Regions from separate parts of the Brevibacterium sp. FME17 genome, predicted to be linked through region 1. Evidence: riboswitches for the same ligand, from Rfam matches in the RefSeq annotation. Region 1 holds a riboswitch; each other region holds the start of a gene.

Region 1 (4,901 bases):
CCATCTCTGAAGCCGGGATGGAGTTGTACGTGACGATCGTGTCGCGGAAGCCGGGTGCGAAGCGTTCGATCTGGTTGATGATGTATTCGGCCGGGTCGAGTGGGCAGTCGAAGGGGACGTGGGCATATGTCCACAGTGGGCGTAGGCCGTCCACCTCACGCGCTGGGTCGAAGACGGTCGGGTCGGAGACCAAACTGACCGGGTGGGCTGGCATGCGCCCGGCGATCACATCCGCCTCGGCTGCGGCCATCTGTGCCCGGGTTCCGCCCACATGGATGGTGCCGGCGCGGTTGATATTAGGGTCGGCCCAGGGCACGGGTCCGTTGAGGACGAAGTCCACCTTGGCTGCGGCGTTGCCCTGCTTGAAGGACCGCAGCGACTTGGCGACCTTGGCCGGGATGAGGCCGGAGAAGATCTGTGCCGCGTTCAAGGCGGAGGTGTCGAGGAGATAGGACCGGGCAGCCGGCATATCGGAGACATGATCGATGCGCGCGTTCGTCGTCACAGACCCGCCGTGGGCTTCGAGGTCGGCAACCATGGCGTTGATGATCGCCTGCGAACCGCCCACAGGCGACGGCCATCCGGCGGCGTGGGCGACGGTCGAGAGCATGGTGGCCGTGGCAGCTGTGCCCATGGCCGGCAGTCCGCCGATCGCGTGCGCGGCGACACCGGTGAACAGGGACTGGGAGGTCTCATGTGAGAGCGGAATGTTCCAGGCCGGGCTGGCCTGGGACAGCAGCCGCAGCCCGAATCTCATCACATTGGCGATGCCGGGAACATCGCGCAGCGTCTCCGGAATGGAGCGTTTGTCACCGAGGGACAACCAGATCGCATCATCGACGCGTTCGAGCAGCGGGGCGAAGAAGCGCCGCCATTCGGGTCCGGCCGCGCCGAGGTGGTCGACCGTTGTATCGAGATCGTGGAATGCCAGCGCGGCGGGCTGATTGTCCAGAGGCTGAGCGTAGGAGACCTCCGGAGTGGTGAACTCGAGGCCCCGGGAGCGCAGGTCGAAGTCGACGAAGAAGGGGCTCGAGATCGCCAAGGGATGCACGGCCGAGCAGATGTCATGGGTGATGCCAGGGGCCAGGCCCAGGTCGAGGGTGCGTGCGCCGCCGCCGATGGTGGACTGGGCTTCATAGACCTCCACAGACAGGCCCGCCCGAGCCATGGTGACCGCGGCGGCCATGCCATTGGGCCCGGATCCGACGACAACCGCATCTACCTGGGGATTGCTCATGGGTTCATTCTAGGGGAGAGGACTGACACGACCAGGGCGAGGACCGGCATGAGCAGGGGCGAGCGGTGGACTTTCTCTTGCATCGAACATCCCAGGTACCCCCATGGCTCGCCAAGCTTTCAGGCGTAGCCTCAAAGTACATCGCGAGTTGCGCAGACGGCGTCGACGGTGATCAGGATCGAAGGTGATCGGCGATGAGCACATTGAACATACGGGAGCGTCGGGGGACGCTGCCGACTCGGCTGGTGAAGACAGCCGGCTTCTTCCTCGCTTTCAGCATGGTGGCATTCGCCGCTGTGAATATTCTGGCGAACATGTTCCAGCACACTTTCGTCATGATCGTCGAAACGGTGATTGTCGGAGTGCCATTCCTCATCGCAGTAGGCTGCGCCGTCGCTGCGATCGTTGCGAAGATCGTCAAGCACAATCAGCATGCCCCTGTGTGAGGCAGATGGTGCGTTGCCTGCCCCTTTCTAGTTCTCGGCTACTGAGTTATCGGTGGCCCTGCTCGTGCGGCAAGGCGGGGGTGTGCCAGATCCTCGTTGTCGAGGACCCATGTCGCCATCTCCCACGGCGAGCATTGTGCGAAATAGAGCCGCTGCCCGCCGACATAGCGATGGTTGGACTCTGCCTCGGGATCAGGATCGTACTGCCCGGAAAAGCGCTCGTTCCCGCGCGGAACAGAGACCGCGAAAGGTACCTGCACCCAAATGCTGGCGTCCCACAACTCACGGAGCTCAGGCCGATGGAGGAAGATGCCATCCACGAGAAGGACGCAATCCTGTGGCAAGTCGAGACTGGAATGTGCACTCTCGATACTGGCATCGGCAACAACATCCCAAACGGCTGTGACAACAGGCAGCCCCTGCTTGAACGCAGTCGCGACTGACCGCTTGAGCGCTGGGTAGTCGTAGGAGTCACGGTAGAACGACTCGGGTCCTCGCCCCCTCGCATACCGGGTCGAACGTGGGTGATGGAAGCCGTCGATGCTCAGCGAAGCAACAGAGCGGAGCCCATCCTGGGCAGCCAGCCGAACAAGCTCCCCGGCGAGAACGGTCTTGCCCGCTCCGTCGACCCCGTCGACGGCGATGAGGCTCCGCCCACCAGAATTGATCTCGCGGATCTGTGCAAGCAGCTGCCGCAGAACCGCACGACGGGTACTCACCTGGTGCCGCCCTCAGTCGAGCACATGGGCCTCCTCGAAGAACGCCAACTCCACATCAACCGTCCGCTGCCAGAGGCGCGCCAGCCGGGCCCGGGCCGTGGCGGATTCAGCCTCGTCGCCGGTGGGAAACACCCTCTCAAGTTCGTCGACGAGGAACTGCACCCAGGCACGGAAGTCCACACCATGATGCAGCTCGATCCATCCGGTGTGAACGTGGCGACGGGGCATCGGCTGCTCGCGCTCGCCCCAGTCGAGGTAGAGCCATTCGGCGATGACGAGCACGACGAGCAGGTCCGGGTAAGAGGCAGAAACGACCGCGTCATACATGATGGTGCGAAACCGCGCGGTCGGATCGGTCAGCACCGGATCGTCGTATTCATCGGCACTGGCACCCACCTCGGCGAAGGCCCGAAGGAAGTAGGAATTCTCATCTGCTTCGAGGAATCCGAGCTGTTTGGAAAACCGGAGTTTGGGGCCGATGCCATCGGCGTGGGCGACGCAGGCGCCGAGCATCGACAGGAACGATTCGAAGAACTGATAGTCCTGAATCAGATACTTCTTCATCACGGAATCGTCGAGGGTCCCGGCGAACAGTTCCTTAACGAACCTGTGCCCGACCGCGGCGTCCCAGGTGGGAGCGGTCGCCGCTCTCAATGTCGCCACCGGCCCGCCTGGGTTCAGGTGAATACTGGTGCTGGTCTGCTGTGGGACGTCGTTCATCCTTGTCATCTCTCACTTCCTCCGCCGGTGCTCACCGGATCAGGTTCGAAGGGTCTGCTTGCGCACTCTCAGCACCGGTCTCGTCGGCGCTCCCCTGTGGTGTTTCGAGCCTAGCACCGGCGAAGCACCTGTGCCCTTCACCGTGACACCGGTGGCGCGTAGACTTCCAGCATGGCAATCGCAAAGCAGCCCGTCGTCGTTCTCGACGCCCCTGACGCACGCGAACTCGCGGAGTTCTACGGTCAACTCCTCGACTGGCAGGTCAGAGTCGATGACGACGGCACCTGGGCAGAGATCACATCAGATTCCTGGCCGCCGATCTGCTTCCAGCAGGTCGAGGACTATCACGCCCCCAGCTGGCCGAGCCAGGCCCACCCACAGCAGATGCACCTCGACGTCGTCGTCGATGACCTTGATGTCGCCGAGGCAGCAGTGGTCGAACTCGGTGCAGGGAAGGCAGTTGACCAGCCAGGCGAGACCTTCCGCGTCTTCCTCGACCCGGCAGGTCACCCGTTCTGCATCGTTCTGAACTGAGGTTGTCACCAGGGTGGGCCGCCCCTGGGTGCGCTCGCCCTCTGGGTGTTTCAGACCCTGAGGAGACAGCACCGGCTCAGGTCGCTTCGGTCTCCTGGTTGAGCTCTTCTGCCAAGTCCTCGGCCTCTTCCTCCGAAGCCGCCGACGGAGTCGATCCCCACAGCGGACGACCATTGCTCTCTTCCACGAAATGGATCGCAACGAGTCCGATGATTCCCGCGGCCACGAGGTAGATCGCCGGCCACATGAGGAAGCCGGTGGCGCTGATGAGGCTGGTCATCACGACCGAGGTGGTGCCGCCGAACAGTGAGATCGAGATGTTGAAGGCGATCGCCAGCGCACCTGCTCGCACCATCGTCGGGAACAGGGAAGGCAGCGTCGAGGGCATCGTCGCGCTGAAGCAGATGAGGCTGAGCCCCATGATCAGCAGACCGAGGAACACGATGATGTCGCTATGACCGCGGATGAGCATCAGAGACGGGAATGAGAGCACGATGAGTGAGATCGATCCCGCGCGCACAACTGCCTTGCGGCCCACCCGATCAGAGACCTTGCCGATGACCGGAATCAGTCCGAGACAGACCGCCATAACGAGGATCTGCAGAATCTGGGACGTGAGTTCTGAGACCCCGCCGCTGCCCTGAATGTCTTGGACCATCGGGAAGTAGAGGGGAATGAATGAGGTCAACATGTAGTTCGTGACGTTCCACGCCAGGACCAGACCGCAGCAGGCCAGAAGGTTGGGCCACAGCGCGAAGATCTTCTTGAACTCGCCCTTCGTGCGGTTGCTGGATTCTTCCTGTTCGGAGAGCTTCTCCATCTCTTTGTATGCCGGGGTGTCGGCGAGTTTCGTCCGCAGGTAGACGCCGACGAAACCCAACGGCAGGGCGACGAAGAAGGGAATGCGCCAGCCCCAGGTCTCCAGGAAGCCTGTGGTGGATACGGCCTGCATGATCGTGGCAACCAGAGCGCCGAGGACGTAGCCGGTGAAGGTACCGACCTCGAGCAGGCTGCCGAGGAATCCTCGGCGCCGATCCGGTGCGTATTCGGCGATGAACGTCATCGCGTTGCTGTACTCGCCGCCGGTGGAGAATCCCTGCAGGAGTCGGCAGGCAAGCAGAAGGAAAGGCGCCCACAGACCGATCGTCGCATAGTCAGGGATCACGCCGATGAGGAAGGTGCCGGCTGCCATCATGATCATCGTCATCGCCAGGACCTTGTTGCGGCCGATCCTGTCCGCCAAGG
Region 2 (4,901 bases), on a different contig from region 1:
GACAGATTGGACAGTCCCAGCCGTCGACGTGGCATCATGAAAGGGATGTCTCAAGCACTCGTGTGGTATGTCAGTTATGGGTCGAACATGCATCGTGACAGGCTCGCCTGTTACCTGCAGGGCGGCCGTCCCCCAGGTGCCTTCGTCACCTATCCCGGCGCGAGGAACACCGATCCGCCGTTGGCGGAGATGGGCATCGAACTTCCCGGATCCATCTACTTCGCCGGCAGCTCCACCGTGTGGGGCGGTGGAGGAATGGCCTTCTACGACCATCACGCACCGGGACCCACCCCGGCCAAGGCCTATCTCATCACCGCCGAACAGTTCGCCGATGTCGCCGATCAGGAGATGAATCGGCCACCCTCGGCGGCCAATCCGCTGGAGACGCTGGCCTCCGAACTTCCCGTCGGCTCCGCCCGCTCGGTGGGGCCGGGCAAGTACGAGACACTTCTGGTCCTCGACCGCAGAGATGCGATCCCGATGGTGACGTTCACCGCCCCGCACGGATCTGATGCGGTCCCCCACACCATCCCCAATGACCCGTACGTGACGATGCTGCGCCTCGGCGCCGAAGAGGTCAGTGCTGTCGCAGAGATGCCCCAGCTCGCAACTGCACAAGTGTGAGGTCGAGCAGGGGCGTCGGGACACCGAGGCCAGCCGCCGTGCTCGCGAGGTGTCCGAGGATGTGCTCGGTTTCACTGGGCAGACCCGAGGTCACGTCACGGTAGAGCGATGAGGTGAACGCCGACCCTTCGGCGGTGAGCATAGACAGTGTCATGTCCCTGGCCTTGGCCGAAACAGGGTGTCCGCCCGCGGCCGCCACGGCCTCGAGTTCATCAACGATCCTCACGATGTGGGCGTGGCCACCAGCGGCCATGATCGCTCCGACCGGGGCTCGGAACAGGCAGGTGACGACTCCCGCTGCTGCGATGAAGATCCATTTCTCCCATAGCGCGGATGTTATGTCGTCCAGGATCTGCAGTTTGTAGCCGGGAACGTCAAGCGCCTGGGCAATGGTCTCCGGAACGACTCCCCCGTCGAGGTCGCCGATAGTCATGACGGCCAGATCTGTCATCTGGTGGATGGCTCCGTCCTTGATCGTCCCGACGATCTTGACCAGACCGCCCAGCACCTGTCCGGGGAACTCCTCGACCAGCCGGTCGATCTGAGCCATGCCGTTGAGGAACGGAATGATCATCGTGTGCTCGCCGACGGCGGGCCTGATGTCGTTGAGGATCGGTTCCAGGCCGTTGGCCTTGACTGCGACGATCACCAGGTCGAAGGGGGCCTGGTCGGTGCCGTCTGCGGCGAGTTCTGCCGCAGTGAGGACGGGAATGTGATTCGTCCGGTCTTCTCCGGGGGCGACGAAGCGCAGCCCATCGGCGCGTATCATCTCTGCCCGCGCGGCGCGGACCAGGAGTGTCACGTCGCGGTCTGCTTCGAACAGGCGGGTGCCGAATGCTCCACCGGTCGCGCCGGCTCCGGCGATGAGTATCTTCACTGCGTGTTCTCCCATGTCAGTTGGATTCCTTCGTTTTCATACTGCTGGCCTTCTCCCTGCTGGCCCTCACAGTGCTGGCCTCAACCGGCTGGGTTTCACAGTGCCTGCTTGAGTTCCGCGGCTGCGGCCGCAGGGTCGTCTGCCGCGGTCACCGCACGCACGACGACGGCGCGCCGCGCACCTGCAGCTTTAACCTCGTCGAGGCGCTGGCCTGCCGAGATCCCGCCGATCGCGAACCAGGGTTTGGTGGCGATGGAGGCGAGCGCACGCAGGGGGTCAGTGCCGATGGCGGGTCTGCCGGGTTTGGTTGGGGTCTCCCATACGGGGCCCAGACAGAAATAGTCGATCTCGGGGTCCGCCTCGGCGGCCTCGGCATGCGTAATCGAATGGGTCGATCGCCCCAGGATCACATCCGGGCCGAGGACCGCGCGGGCCTGGTCGCTGGTGAGGTCCCCTTGCCCGACGTGGAAGACATCGGCTCCCACGAGGAGAGCCACATCCGCACGGTCATTGACGGAGAACAGTTTCCCGTGACGGTGGGCTGCCTCCCTGAGCACTTCGAGTGCTGCGATCTCGGCGCGTGCCTCGAGGCCTTTGTCGCGCAGTTGGATGATGTCGACACCACCGGCATAGGCGGTGTCGAGGAATTCGGGGAGGTCCCCCTGGGCGCTGCGGGAATCGGTGCAGACATAGAGGCTGGCTTCGCGAAGTCGCTCCAGTCGTGCGGCTCTGTCTGCGGTCTTGTCTGTGTCTCGGACTGCGGCGTCCATTGTCATATCTGCGACCATGCTCCTAGAGTAGAGGAGTTCGCGGGAGCCTCATAAAGAGGCTGAGAGGGCTTTGTGCCGACCGTTCAACCTGATGCGGGTCATGCCGCCGGAGGGAGAAGCACGTGCACGTCGTCATTGTGGGAGCCGGAATCATCGGCTTGTCCACTGCTTGGAAGCTGCGTTGTCGCGGCGTTGGCGTGACCATCGTCGATCCGGATCCCGCCATGGGTGCCTCCCATGCTGCGGCCGGAATGTTGGCCCCGGCCGCCGAGGTGGTGTGGGGTCAGTCTCCCCTATATCCGCTCATGCGTGCCTCAGCAGACCTCTACCCAGGTTTCGCCGCCGATCTCGCTGCAGCCTCGGGTCATGAGCTGGGGTATTCGAGCGCCGAGACGTTCGTCTGTGCCGGTGACCGCGCCGATCTCGCCTCCCTGCGTGAACTCGTCGATCTGCAGACCACCGCCGGATTCGACGTCTCCCTCATCACCGGATCCCGGGCCCGCGAGCTGGAACCGTCCCTGGCACCGGGGGTATGTGGTGCGGTGATGATCCCCGGAGATCATTCGATCGATCCCCGGCGCGTTACCGGTGCACTGCTCGCGGTGCTGCGTGACGATATCGTTCGTGTCCGCGTCGACGCCCTGATCACCGAAGCCGGCCAGACACTCGGAGTGGAACTCGAGGATGGGACGAGGCTGCGCGCCGATCAGGTCGTCGTGGCCGCGGGCAGCGCTTGCAATGACATCTCGGGCGTTCCCCCACTGCCGCTGCGCCAGGTGTGGGGTGAGGTGATCAGGCTCCGTGCGCCTCAGGCCCTGGCCCCGCTGCTGACTCGCACGATCCGTGGTCTGGTCAAGGCCCGCCCCGTCTACATCGTGCCTCGTCTCGACGGTGAACTCGTCCTCGGGGCCACGAGCCGTGAGGACGGGCGGTCAGGGACCAACGCCGGTGGCGTCCACCAGCTGCTCCGAGATGCCGAACGCCTCGCCCCGGCCATCCTCGAGGCCGAGATCACCGATATCACCACCCGCGCCCGGCCGGGCTCACCCGATGATGTGCCGATCATCGGACGCATCGACCCCGGCTGTGTCATCTCCACCGGGTTCTTCCGCCACGGGATCCTCCTCGCCCCACTGGGTGCCGAACTCAGCGCCGACCTCGTGTGTGAGCGCGCACCCCAGTCTGGGCCTCCCGGGGTACTGACCGTAGTGGGACCAGAACGCTTTCACTCATCAACCACCATCCGGCAACCAGCAGGGAGTCATCCATGACCGACACGATCACCATCACGCTCAACGGCGAGCGCCATGCACTCGCCGGACCTACCACCGCCAGAGACCTCGTCTCCAGCATCGTCGACAAGGAACTCACCGCCGAGGGCATTCCCGTCGACGGCAGCCGCCTGGGCATCGCCGTCGCCGTCGACGGTGAAGTCATCCGGCGCGGACAGTGGTCGGACTTCACTCTGCGCGAGGGCCATGGAGTCGACATCGTCACCGCGGTACAGGGAGGCTGACATGACCTGGAGCGTTGACGACGTGACTCTGAACTCCCGACTCGTCATGGGCACCGGTGGCGCCAGTTCGCTGAGCATCCTCGAACAGGCCCTGGACGCGTCGGGCACCGAGCTGACGACCGTGGCTCTGCGCCGCTATGACGGACAAGCCCGCGACTCGGTGTTCGCCTTGCTGCAGCGCCTGGGTATTCGCATCCTGCCCAACACTGCCGGATGCTATACCGCCCGGGATGCTGTGCTGACGGCCCAGTTGGCTCGGGAGGCGCTCGAGACGAACTGGGTGAAGCTTGAGGTCATCGCCGATGAGGAGACTCTGCTGCCCGATCCGGTGGAACTGTTCCGTGCCGCGGAGGAACTAGTTCTCGATGGCTTCACGGTCTTTGCCTATACGAACGACGATCCAGCCTTGGCCAAGCGGCTCGAGGATGCTGGGGTGGCCGTGGTCATGCCTGCTGGGGCTCCGATCGGCAGCGGGCTGGGTATCCTCAACCCCCACAACATCGAGACGATCGTCAGCCGTGCCCAGGTGCCCGTGATCCTCGACGCTGGGATCGGCACCGCCTCCGATGCTGCTTTGGCGATGGAGCTCGGCTGCACCGCCGTCCTCCTGGCCTCAGCCGTCACCCGGGCCCACGATGCCACCGCCATGGCGCGAGCGATGTCCCTGGCTGTGGAGTCCGGGCTCCTCGCCGCTCATGCCGGTCGCATCCCGAAACGACCATTGGCCTTCGCCTCGTCGACATTCGACGGGATGGTGACCCCGGCATGAGCGTGGCGAGCAATCCGGGCCCACTCGTCGAACCGGTCGATTGTCTGAGCCCACGGGAACTCGACCGCTACGCCAGGCATCTGAGCCTGCCGGGAATCAGTGTGCTGGGACAGCGGAGGCTTCGGGCCGCTTCGGCGCTGGTCATCGGTGCGGGTGGACTGGGGGCACCTATCCTGCATTACCTGGCCGCGGCCGGGATCGGGTCGATCACGGTCATCGATGACGATGTGGTCGAAGCCTCGAATCTGCAGCGTCAGGTCCTTCACCGCGATGCCGATATCGGGCGAGTCAAGGTCGCTTCCGCCCGTGATGCCCTGCTGCGTCTTGATCCGGAACTTGTGGTCC
Region 3 (4,901 bases), on a different contig from region 1:
GTGGATGACGATGCGCTTGATCTTGCTCAGATCCTCGATCTCGCCACCGAGCTTGCGGGCGAGGTCGATGAGCGCCTGCGCCTGGTACTCGGCCGAGTGCTCCTTGGTGTAGGTGTCGAGGATCGCGCGCTTGGCTTCGCCTGCACCTGGCAGAGGGATGGTGTATCGAGCCTCGGGTCCGGAGAGGATCCAGGCGATGAAGCCGTCTTCACCTTCGTAGATCGGGTTGGGTGCGCCCTCACCGCGCATGGCACGGTCGACTGATTCGACAGCCATCTTGCCGGCGAATGCGGGGGCGTGTGCCTTCCACGACGAGATCTCGCCCTTGCGGGACTGACGGGTCGCGGTGGTCACGTGCAGCGCCTGCTGGATCGCCTGGAAGGTGACCTCGGTGTCGAGGCCGAGCATGGCGCCGATACCGGCAGCCGCAGATGGGCCGAGGTGGGCGACGTGGTCGATCTTGTGCTCGTGCAGGCACATTCCCTTGACCAGGTCGACCTGGATCTCGTATCCGGTCGCGATGCCGTTGATGAGGTCCTTGCCGCTGATGCCCTTGTGCTGGGCGACTGCGAGAACCGGTGGAATGTTGTCGCCGGGGTGTGAGTACTCGGCGGCGAGGAAGGTGTCATGGAAGTCGAGTTCACGAACGGCGACTCCATTGGCCCAGGCTGCCCATTCCGGGGAGAAGTGCTCACCCAGGGGCAGACCGAAGACGGTGGCACCAGGTGAGTACGGGTGGGTCTGCGCCTGTTCGCGTGCGTGCAGCGGAGCCGAGCGGCGCACCGAGGCTGCGGCCACCGAGGCGTTGTCGATGACGCGGTTGATCACCATTTCGGTGACCTCTGAATCCACTGGAGTCGGGTCTGATGCGACCTCGGCGATCTTCCAGGCGAGTTGGTCTTCGCGAGCCAGGTTCTCTGAGCTCTTGTGCGTACGGACTTCATGATTGATCATGGTTAACCCCTTCAAACATCCTTGACCGTTCAGGTCTGTCAGTGGCTGACACAACTGTAGGCTACGTCACTTCACTGTCACGGTCTGGCCAGAATTTTATCTCGACATCAAGATACTTTACCCGACTCCAACGAAGAACCACCACCCGGTCCCACCCATCGGAACTCTCGAGCGCGCCGGTGAACTGTGACACAATTGAGCCATGACGCGCACTGCTCTGGACTTCGACGAGAACTGGTTCGATGATGCCGAGTTCGCTCAGCTGCGACGGCGACTGCCCATCCCCTATGTCAACGCGATCCCTGTCCGGGTGGGCGAGTCCGGAGACGTCGAACGGATCGGGCTGCTGCTGCGCAGCCTGGACGACGGAACCCTGGGCCGAGAGGTCGTCGGCGGACGCATTCGCTTTCATGAGAGCATCCGTGCGGCGCTGATGCGCCACGCGGAGAACGACCTCGGCCCGATGGCGCTGCCGGTGATTCCGCCCGCGATCGCACCCTTCCACATCGCCGAGTACTTCCCCACCGAGGGATCCTCGCTCCTCCACGACCCTCGCCAACATGCGATCTCGATGTGCTTCATCCTCGAAGTCCGCGGTGAGTGCACTCCCCGCGCCGATGCACTGAGCCTCGACTGGCTGACCCCGGAAGAGACTCTGCGCTCCGATATCGTCGGCGAGATGTGCCACGGACAGGAGCACATCCTCCGCTACGCGCTTGCCCATATGGGCTTCGCGATCTGAGGCTTTCCTCTACATTCCGTAGAAGAATCTTGGTAGAATAGTCCTGACCAGAACGGTTCTGATGATCGGGGCCATCGTCCTCGTCAGGGTAGCGTCGGCCCCCTTTGGGAGGTCTGCTATGACTGCCGAGAAGCTCTCACCTGAACAGACATCGACGAAACTCGGAATCCTCGTCGGATACGACGGCTCAGAACTCGCCGTACGCGCACTCGAATACGGAGCAGCCGAAGCCGCCCGCCGCCGCATCGCGCTCACCGTGGTCTCCGCCTACACCGTGCCCACGATGATCTATCCGAACATTGCGTCCATGCCAGAGCACAATGAGCTCGAAGCTGCGCACCGAGGAGTCGAGAAGACCCTCACCGAGGCGGCCGAGCAGCTGAGCGCCCACCCGGGCCCTGTCTCCTACCGCGCCCAAGAAGGCGATGCCGCCGGCGTCCTGCGAGACCTGAGCGCTCACGCCCGGACGGTTGTCGTGGGGTCACGCGGTCGCGGCGGGTTCATGGGACGGATCCTCGGTTCGGTGTCCACGGCTCTGCCCGCGCACTCGCACTGCCCGACGATAGTCATTCCCGGCCACCACTCAGATTCGAATTCAGGTGCGGTCGTCGTCGCCGTCGATGGCTCCGAGTTCGGCCGGATGGCCATGTTCAGCGCAGCCGAGGTGGCTGCTTCACGAGGAGCAGCCCTCGAGATCGTCTCCGTCCTGCCCTCTGGAGATGAATGGCTCTACTGGTATCCCGAGCTCGAGCTGAGCTCCGAGGTCACCGGCCGAAGAAGATTGGAGCTCGAGACCGCGCTTGAGACCGAGGTCGCGACGGTGACACAGCAGTTCACCGATCTGCGAGTGAGTGCAACGGTGCCGACCGGAGATCCTGCAGAGGTGCTCGGCGAAGCCTCGCGGACCGCGCAGCTGACCGTCCTGGGCACTCGCGGCCGCGGAGCAATCCGAAGCGCCATTCTGGGTTCCACCTCACGCAGAGTCCTCCACCATGCCGAGGGTCCGGTCATGGTCGTCCCGAGCTGAGTCCCGTCCTACCTGCTGTACAGTGGTTGCCACGACAGGGGAGCGCCGAAATGGGTGCTGAGAGTGCAGATGAAGCTGCAGACCCTCGAACCTGATGCGGCTAGCACCGCCGAAGGAAGTCGAGACTCTTCTACCCCTCCTTGATATGAGGAGGCACAATGCCAGAAACTACCGCGCCGCAATCCACTGCGAAGACCGCACGAGCCTATTCCCAAGCACCGGCGTCGAAGCAGTGGAGGGTCGTCGACTACGTCGTCACCGCTGTGCTCGGAATCGGCGTCGGACTCATCTTCTGGGTCTTGGCCCTGAGTTGGAAGGTCCTCGAACTCGGGTTCCAGGCCTTTCCACCCTCGATCGGCCTCATCGCCGGCCTGTGGGTTCTCGCCGGTCCGCTGGCCGGGGCCATCATCCGCAAACCAGGTGCCGCCCTTCTGTGCGAGCTGATCGCCGCCATCGTCGAAGCGGTCCTCGGTTCCCACTTCGGAGCTACCGTCCTGCTCTCCGGGCTCGTCCAGGGCCTCGGCGCCGAGCTCATCTTCGCCGCCTTCGGCTATCGGAAGTTCAATCTGTGGGTCACGAGCCTGGCCGGATTGCTGGCGGCCGCGTTCATGTCGGTGAGCGAGAACATCATGTACAACGCCGAATGGCAGTTCGGCTTCCAGGCGGCCTACACAGTGTGCGCAATCATCTCCGGCGTCGTCATCTCCGGCATCGGCGCGTGGTTCGCCTACCGTGCGATCGCGAAGACCGGGGCACTGTCCTCCTTCGCCTCCGGCCGCCTGCGCTGATGGCTCTGCCGATTCGCGCCCAGGGGTTTTCGTGGCGCCATGCAGATCGTGACGAACCTGCGGTGGGCCCGCTCGATCTGAGCATCGATGCGGGTGAGAAGGTGCTTCTGCTCGGTCCCTCCGGGGCCGGCAAGACCACTCTCTTACATGCGATCGCCGGGGTTCTGCCTGCCGAGTCCGGTGAGGCCACCGGCCAGCTGCGCATCGGTGACCGGCCACCCGACCCTCGCCGAGGTGATGCCGGGCTGGTTCTGCAGGATCCCGATTCGCAGGTGATCTTCTCCCGCGTCGGTGACGATGTCGCCTTCGGCATGGAGAATCTGGGGCTGCCCGCTGATGTCATCGAAGACCGGATCTCCACTTCGCTGGCGGCCATGGGCCTCGATCTGCCCCACGACCATCCCACCGCGGCCCTGTCCGGAGGTCAGAAGCAGCGGCTGGCGCTGGCCGGAATCCATGCCATGGCACCGCAGGTGATCATCCTCGACGAGCCGACTGCGAACATCGATCCGGACTCGGCCGTCTCCGTTCGTGATGCTGTCCTCGGCACCCAGGCGGCCACCTCGGCGACGATGATCATCGTCGAACACCGGGTCGATCTGTGGCTCGATCATGTGGACACCGTGATCGTCCTGGGCCCAGATGGTCTGCTCACACAAGGCCCGCCGAGGCTGGTCTTCGGTGATCCGGAACTCGCAGAGGCGCTGATTGAGTGTGGAATCTGGGTGCCTGGGCGTGCGGGACCGTTGCGCACCGAATCCAGGCCGGACGGCGACCTCGTCCTCAGGACCGAACGACTCGACGTTGCTCGTCCGCGGGCGAAGGCTGCGGCCGCGGCTGGCCTCGATCTGTCCATCCGTACAGGTGAAGCAGTGGGCATCATCGGCGCCAATGGTGCCGGAAAATCAACGCTGGCACTGACCCTGGCCGGCCTCATTCCCGAGTTCGGTGGCGAGGTCAATGCGTTGGGTTCCCTACGCTCCGGGGCCAAGCATGCCAGGCCCTTCCGCTGGCCCTCAGCATTCCTGGCTCCTCGCATTGGGATGGTGTTCCAGGAGCCTGAGCATCAGTTCCTGCGCTCCAGCGTCGCCGAGGAGCTGGCGCTGGGTCCGCGTCTGGCCGGATGGTCAGCGGTCCAGGTTGAGGAGCGTGTCGCCGAACTGCTGCAGGCGCTGGGCCTTGAAAGTCTCGCTGATGCACATCCGCAGGGGCTCTCCGGTGGTGAGAAGCGGCGACTGTCGGTGGCGGCGATGATGGCTCCCCGCCCGCAGCTGCTCATCGTCGACGAGCCGACCTTCGGTCAGGACGCCCTGACCTGGGCAGGGCTGGTCGGGCAGTTCCTCGATGTCCTCGCACGCGGATCAACGGTGGTCGCCATCAGTCACGATCA
Region 4 (4,901 bases), on a different contig from region 1:
GGGCCACGGGTTCGTCATCGCCGATCAGCAGTGCCGCCTCGGGCAGGTTCGGGGTGATGAGGTCCGAGACCGGGAGCAGGTGATCACGGACGGCAGCCACGGCATCGACCTCGAGGAGGCGGTGCCCGGAGGTTGCGACCATGACCGGGTCCACGGTGTAGAAGCCCAGCTGGCTCCCCGCCGCCCGTGCGACCACGAGTTCCACAAGTGAGCGTGAGCCGAGCATCCCCGATTTGGTGGCGTCGACGGGCATGTCATTCAATACGCTGTCGAGCTGGTCAGAGACGAAGGCATCGTCGATTCCGTAGACCTGGGAGACACCGTGGGTGTTCTGCGCGACGAGCGCGGTGATTGCAGTGGTGCCCAGCACCCCGCGAGCTGTGAAGGTCTTGAGGTCTGCGTGGATGCCGGCTCCCCCGCTGGGGTCGGTGCCGGCAATGGACAGCGCAATGGGTGGTCGGGTGGTCACTGAGTTGCCTCCGCCTGGCCATCGCCGAATTCTGCGAGAAGCTGCCTTGCCGCGGCACGTGGGTCCTGGGCACGGCAGATCGCGGAGACCACGCAGATACCGATCAGGCCCCGACCTCGCAATTCGGCAGCACGCGCGGTGCTGATCCCACCGATGGCAACAGCAGGCAACCCTGCCAGATCCACAAGCTCGCTGAGGCGGTCGGGACCGATCCCGTCGGGTGCGTCGGTCTTCGTCGTGGTGTCGTAGACGGGCCCGATTCCGACGAGGTCGACGACTCCCGATTCCCGGGCAGCAGAGAATTCGGCACCGTTGGCCGCGGAGAGCCCGATGAGGGTTTCTGGACCGACGAGTTCGCGCACTTCCTCGACAGGTGTGTCTGATTGCCCGACGTGGATGTCGACGTGCACGCCCTCGGCAAGGAGCCGTTGGGCGACGGCGACGCGGTCATTGAGGACGACGGGTACGCGACGGTTTGTATCGGCTGTTGCGCTGCCGACGGCGGCGATGACCTCGCGTGCCAGGGTGTAGAAGGCGTCATCGTCGATGTCCTTGTCCCGGACCTGAACGATCCCGACTCCCCCGGCAACTGCCTCGCGGACGGTTTCAGCGACACTGCGTCCGGCCTCCCGGCACTGAACCGAGTCGGTGACGAGGTAGAGCCGAGTGTCGATGCCCGCCAGACGGGAGTTTGCTTCGTAGCTGGCTTCGTAGTTGGCTTCGTAGCTGGCTTCGCTCATGACTGTGATCCTTCAAAGGTGTCGGCCTCGATCTGTGCGCCCGCCAGCTGCTTCGCGTCGAGCGTGTACAGCGCGTCGAGGAAGTTCACCGAATAGCTGCCGGGGCCCTTGGCACCAGTTGCAGCTCTTTCACCGGCAACCTTGAAGTGCGCATGGGCGGCGATCACAGCATCGAACCTCGCCGAGGCGGTCGTTGCTCCGACGAGGTACGCGGCGGTGACTGCGCCGAGTGAACACCCGGTGCCGATGACCAGCGGCATATAAGAGTGGCCCCCGTCGAGGCGGGCGACATGATCGACTCCGTCGATATGGGCGACGATCGCGTCCCTGGGTCCTGAGACCGCGACGATGGCTCCGGTCGACCGCGCCAGTTCGGCAGCGGCAGGAATCACAGCATCAACTTCGTCGGTGGAGTCGACGCCTCGACCGCCCACCCCGACTCCGGCCAAGGCCGCGATCTCGGAGGCGTTTCCGCGAATCGCGGTAGGTCCCGAGGCTGCGGCACGGCGGATTCGGGTGGTCCGAAAATCGACGGCTCCGATGCTCACCGGGTCAAGAACCCACGGCTTGGAGTCTTCGTTGGCTGCGTCGATGGCGGCATCGGCGGCAAGGAACTGCTGGTTCGTGGCGGTTCCGAAGTTGACCAGCAGTCCGCTGGCGATGCGCGTGAACTGTGCAGCATCGGCCTCGTGGTCGAGCATCGCCGGTGCGGCGCCGATGGCCAGAAGCACGTTGGCGCTGAATTGCTGCACGACGGTGTTCGTGATGCATTGGATAAGTGGATTGCTCGCACGCATATGCTCGTGCGCAGAACGCAGGTCGAAGTCAACCATGACGATCCCTTCGCTAGTATGGCCCAGATCAGGTTCGATGGGTGTTCTCTCAGCCGCGCTTCATGTTCACGAGGCACCCCATGTCATTGGCTTCGACTGTATCAGCACGACAGAGGCGGAGCGAGCTGGAATGCTCGCCCCGCCTCCCTGCAACTGGGTCTACCCAACGAAGACTCATCGAGCGGACCACTTAGCATTGACCGGCGACTTTGTAACGTCGCCGGTCAATGCTAAGTGGTCCGCTCGGTGCGGGTGGCATCAACCTCGTCCTACGTACCTCTGTCCGCGGCGGCTGAGGGCATCGATGACAACAGCAGCGAGAAGGACGAGTGCGGTGATGATCAGCTGGGCATCGGAGTTGAAGCCGATGAGATAGAGACCGTTGTTGATCGCACCGACGACCAGTGCACCGAGCACTGCAGCCCAGGCTGTGCCGCGTCCACCGAACAACGAGGTGCCGCCGATGACTGCCGCAGCGATCGCATTGAGCAGATCCTGCGTGGTCACCAACGTCGAACCCGCGTTCGAGTTGACACCTGCCTTGATGAAGCCGAAAAGAGCTGCGAGGGTACCGGCGGCCATGAAAACGCTGATTCTCACCCACGTCACCTGGATGCCTGCACGCCTGGCTGCCTCGACCTTGCCGCCGACAGCGTAGATCGATCTTCCGTAGCGGGTTTTGCGCAGTACTAGGTCAATGGAAATCGCAATGACCAGCATGAGCAAGAAGGGCAACACAAGGCCGAAGTCCTGGTTGACGAGGATGAGGAAGCCAAACACGATCACTGCCAGCAGCACGATGCGCACTGTCACCGAGGTCCAGCTAGGGTTGTCGAGTCCTGCCGCTTGGCGACGCAGTTTCGACGAGACGATACCTGCTCCGAAGCCGATCACCGCGACTGCGCCGAACACATAAGCCCAAATCGCCGGAAAGTAGAAGTTCGCAAAGTCAAAGGCGAATGTACCAGACATCGACAGATTCTTCTGCACACCCAGCGTCGTCAGAGTCAGTCCGGTGAAAGCCAACAATCCAGCCAGGGTGACAACGAAGGCCGGGATGCCGACCACCGCAAAGAACCACCCCTGGATCGCTCCGACAACCAGACCCAACACCAGCATGATGACGAGTGCGATCAGAGGCGGAACTCCTTGTCTGACGACAAGGACTCCCAGCAGTGACGCTGCGAGCCCACCCAACTGCGCCAATGACAGATCGATCTCGCCAAGCAACAGAATCAAGTTGATGCCCAGAGCGAGAATCGCAATGTAGGCAACCGTTGATGAGAGATTGACGAGGTTGGCGGGAGAGAGGAACTTGTCGTTCGCTGATTGGAACACGATGATGATGACGACAAGGGCAATGATCACCGGAAGCGAACCGAGTTGGCCCTCCTTGACGCGTCGTAGGAAGGTCGAGAAGAATCCCTCGTGCGAAAGCCGAGAGTCCGTGATGAATGAGTTGCGGGTCATCGGCGCTCTCCTCTTCGCGTGGCCCTTTGGGTCACGACATTGTCGCTGGCACCGGTGATCGCTGCCACAAGCACGTCCGTGCGTTCGTCACCGGGGAAGTCACCGGCATCCTTGCCCAGGCGCAGCACGTGTACACGGTCAGCCACAGCCTGAACATCAGCCATGTTGTGACTGACCAACAGCACCCCGAGGTCTCGTTCACGCAGACGCTCGATGAGATTGAGGACCTCCGCAGTCTGCGCGACGCCGAGCGCTGCCGTCGGCTCGTCCAGCATCACGATCGAAGGATCGCCGAGGAGGGACCTGGCGATCGCAACAGTCTGACGTTGTCCGCCGGAGAGCGCAGCGATGGGCACCCTCACGCTTGGTATTTTCGCCGAGAGACTGCGCAACAGCTCCCAAGATTTCGCCTCCATGGCCACCTCGTCGAGGACACCACCGCGTGTAGCCTCGTGTCCGAGGAAGAGGTTGGCCACCACGTCGAGATTTTCGCACAGGGAAAGATCCTGGAAAACCGTGGCGACACCGGCCGTTTGTGCATCCTTCGGCGACGCGAACTTCTGAGAGATCCCGTTCATGATGATCTCACCTTCGTCGCAGCCATGGACTCCGGCAATGACCTTGATAAGAGTCGACTTGCCGGCGCCGTTGTCGCCGACGAGTCCGACGACCTCGCCGCGGCCGATGGTGAGGTTGATATCGGTCAGCGCCTGGACCGCACCGAATCGTTTGTTGATCCCGCGCAGCTCGAGGACTGGATCGGCGCCGGGCTCCGGCACCCGCTGCTGCGCGGGCGCCGGATCGTTGGGTTGAGAATTCATATGTTCCTACTCGCCGATTTCTACTTGACGCCGTAGTCGCTGCAGAGCTTCTTCACGTCTCCGGTGCAGATGTCTTCAGCCTTGATCTGATCACCGACGATGTCCTTCACATTGTCTTTTGTGACGACCTTGGCCTCGACGAAGTCCGTCGGTGTGTCTTTGTAAGTCGTTGACCCTTCTGGCTTCTCGCCGCCTGCCAGCGCGACTGCTGCTTTCGCAGCGAACTCGGCCTGGGGTGGGATCGCCTTGTAGATCGTGGCGTACTGATCGCCTCTGAGGATGTTCTGCAGGCCGTCGACTTCAGCGTCCTGTCCTGTGATGACAGGCTTGACTTTGGCCTTCTTCGTGGCGGCGATGACTCCGCCGGCGGTGCCGTCGTTGGCTGAGTAGATGGCGATCGGGTCCTTGTCGGCAGTCTGCAGCTGACCTTCGACCCATTGGCGGGCGTCTCCCGGGTCCCAGTCAAGGGCATCGTGGCTTTCGGTGATGTCAGCACCGCCCTTCTTCAGGGTCTCCTCGGCGCCGGCCTTGAAGTCAGCGGCGTTCGGGTCCTTAGGATCACCGTTGA

Evidence for each region. Region 1 has a riboswitch for thiamine pyrophosphate ahead of INT40_RS14130 (TenA family protein). Riboswitches for the same ligand answer to the same signal wherever they lie in the genome.
Region 2: linked by a shared signal. The riboswitch ahead of thiO (glycine oxidase ThiO) and the one ahead of INT40_RS14130 (TenA family protein) in region 1 are both predicted to bind thiamine pyrophosphate.
Region 3: linked by a shared signal. The riboswitch ahead of INT40_RS05995 (ECF transporter S component) and the one ahead of INT40_RS14130 (TenA family protein) in region 1 are both predicted to bind thiamine pyrophosphate.
Region 4: linked by a shared signal. The riboswitch ahead of thiM (hydroxyethylthiazole kinase) and the one ahead of INT40_RS14130 (TenA family protein) in region 1 are both predicted to bind thiamine pyrophosphate.

What each region holds. Positions count from the first base shown of each region.
Region 1 is NZ_JABUYD010000016.1:6,714-11,614, forward strand. It holds gene INT40_RS14115 (phytoene desaturase family protein) at 1-1,237, opposite strand, end outside; gene INT40_RS14120 (hypothetical protein) at 1,432-1,683, shown strand; gene INT40_RS14125 (uridine kinase) at 1,722-2,402, opposite strand; gene INT40_RS14130 (TenA family protein) at 2,415-3,131, opposite strand; TPP riboswitch at 3,122-3,228, opposite strand; gene INT40_RS14135 (VOC family protein) at 3,294-3,656, shown strand; gene INT40_RS14140 (MFS transporter) at 3,733-4,901, opposite strand, start outside.
Region 2 is NZ_JABUYD010000002.1:25,351-30,251, forward strand. It holds gene INT40_RS02040 (DedA family protein) at 1-40, shown strand, start outside; gene INT40_RS02045 (histone deacetylase) at 46-624, shown strand; gene INT40_RS02050 (ketopantoate reductase family protein) at 578-1,516, opposite strand; gene thiE (thiamine phosphate synthase) at 1,597-2,277, opposite strand; TPP riboswitch at 2,301-2,403, shown strand; gene thiO (glycine oxidase ThiO) at 2,394-3,542, shown strand; gene thiS (sulfur carrier protein ThiS) at 3,539-3,787, shown strand; gene INT40_RS02070 (thiazole synthase) at 3,789-4,556, shown strand; gene INT40_RS02075 (ThiF family adenylyltransferase) at 4,553-4,901, shown strand, end outside.
Region 3 is NZ_JABUYD010000004.1:157,376-162,276, forward strand. It holds gene INT40_RS05980 (MmgE/PrpD family protein) at 1-954, opposite strand, end outside; gene INT40_RS05985 (DUF4916 domain-containing protein) at 1,157-1,696, shown strand; gene INT40_RS05990 (universal stress protein) at 1,815-2,723, shown strand; TPP riboswitch at 2,750-2,858, shown strand; gene INT40_RS05995 (ECF transporter S component) at 2,882-3,511, shown strand; gene INT40_RS06000 (ABC transporter ATP-binding protein) at 3,511-4,901, shown strand, end outside.
Region 4 is NZ_JABUYD010000018.1:81,081-85,981, reverse strand. It holds gene thiD (bifunctional hydroxymethylpyrimidine kinase/phosphomethylpyrimidine kinase) at 1-469, opposite strand, end outside; gene thiE (thiamine phosphate synthase) at 466-1,209, opposite strand; gene thiM (hydroxyethylthiazole kinase) at 1,206-2,042, opposite strand; TPP riboswitch at 2,030-2,133, opposite strand; gene INT40_RS15290 (sugar ABC transporter permease) at 2,301-3,512, opposite strand; gene INT40_RS15285 (ATP-binding cassette domain-containing protein) at 3,509-4,333, opposite strand; gene INT40_RS15280 (substrate-binding domain-containing protein) at 4,354-4,901, opposite strand, start outside.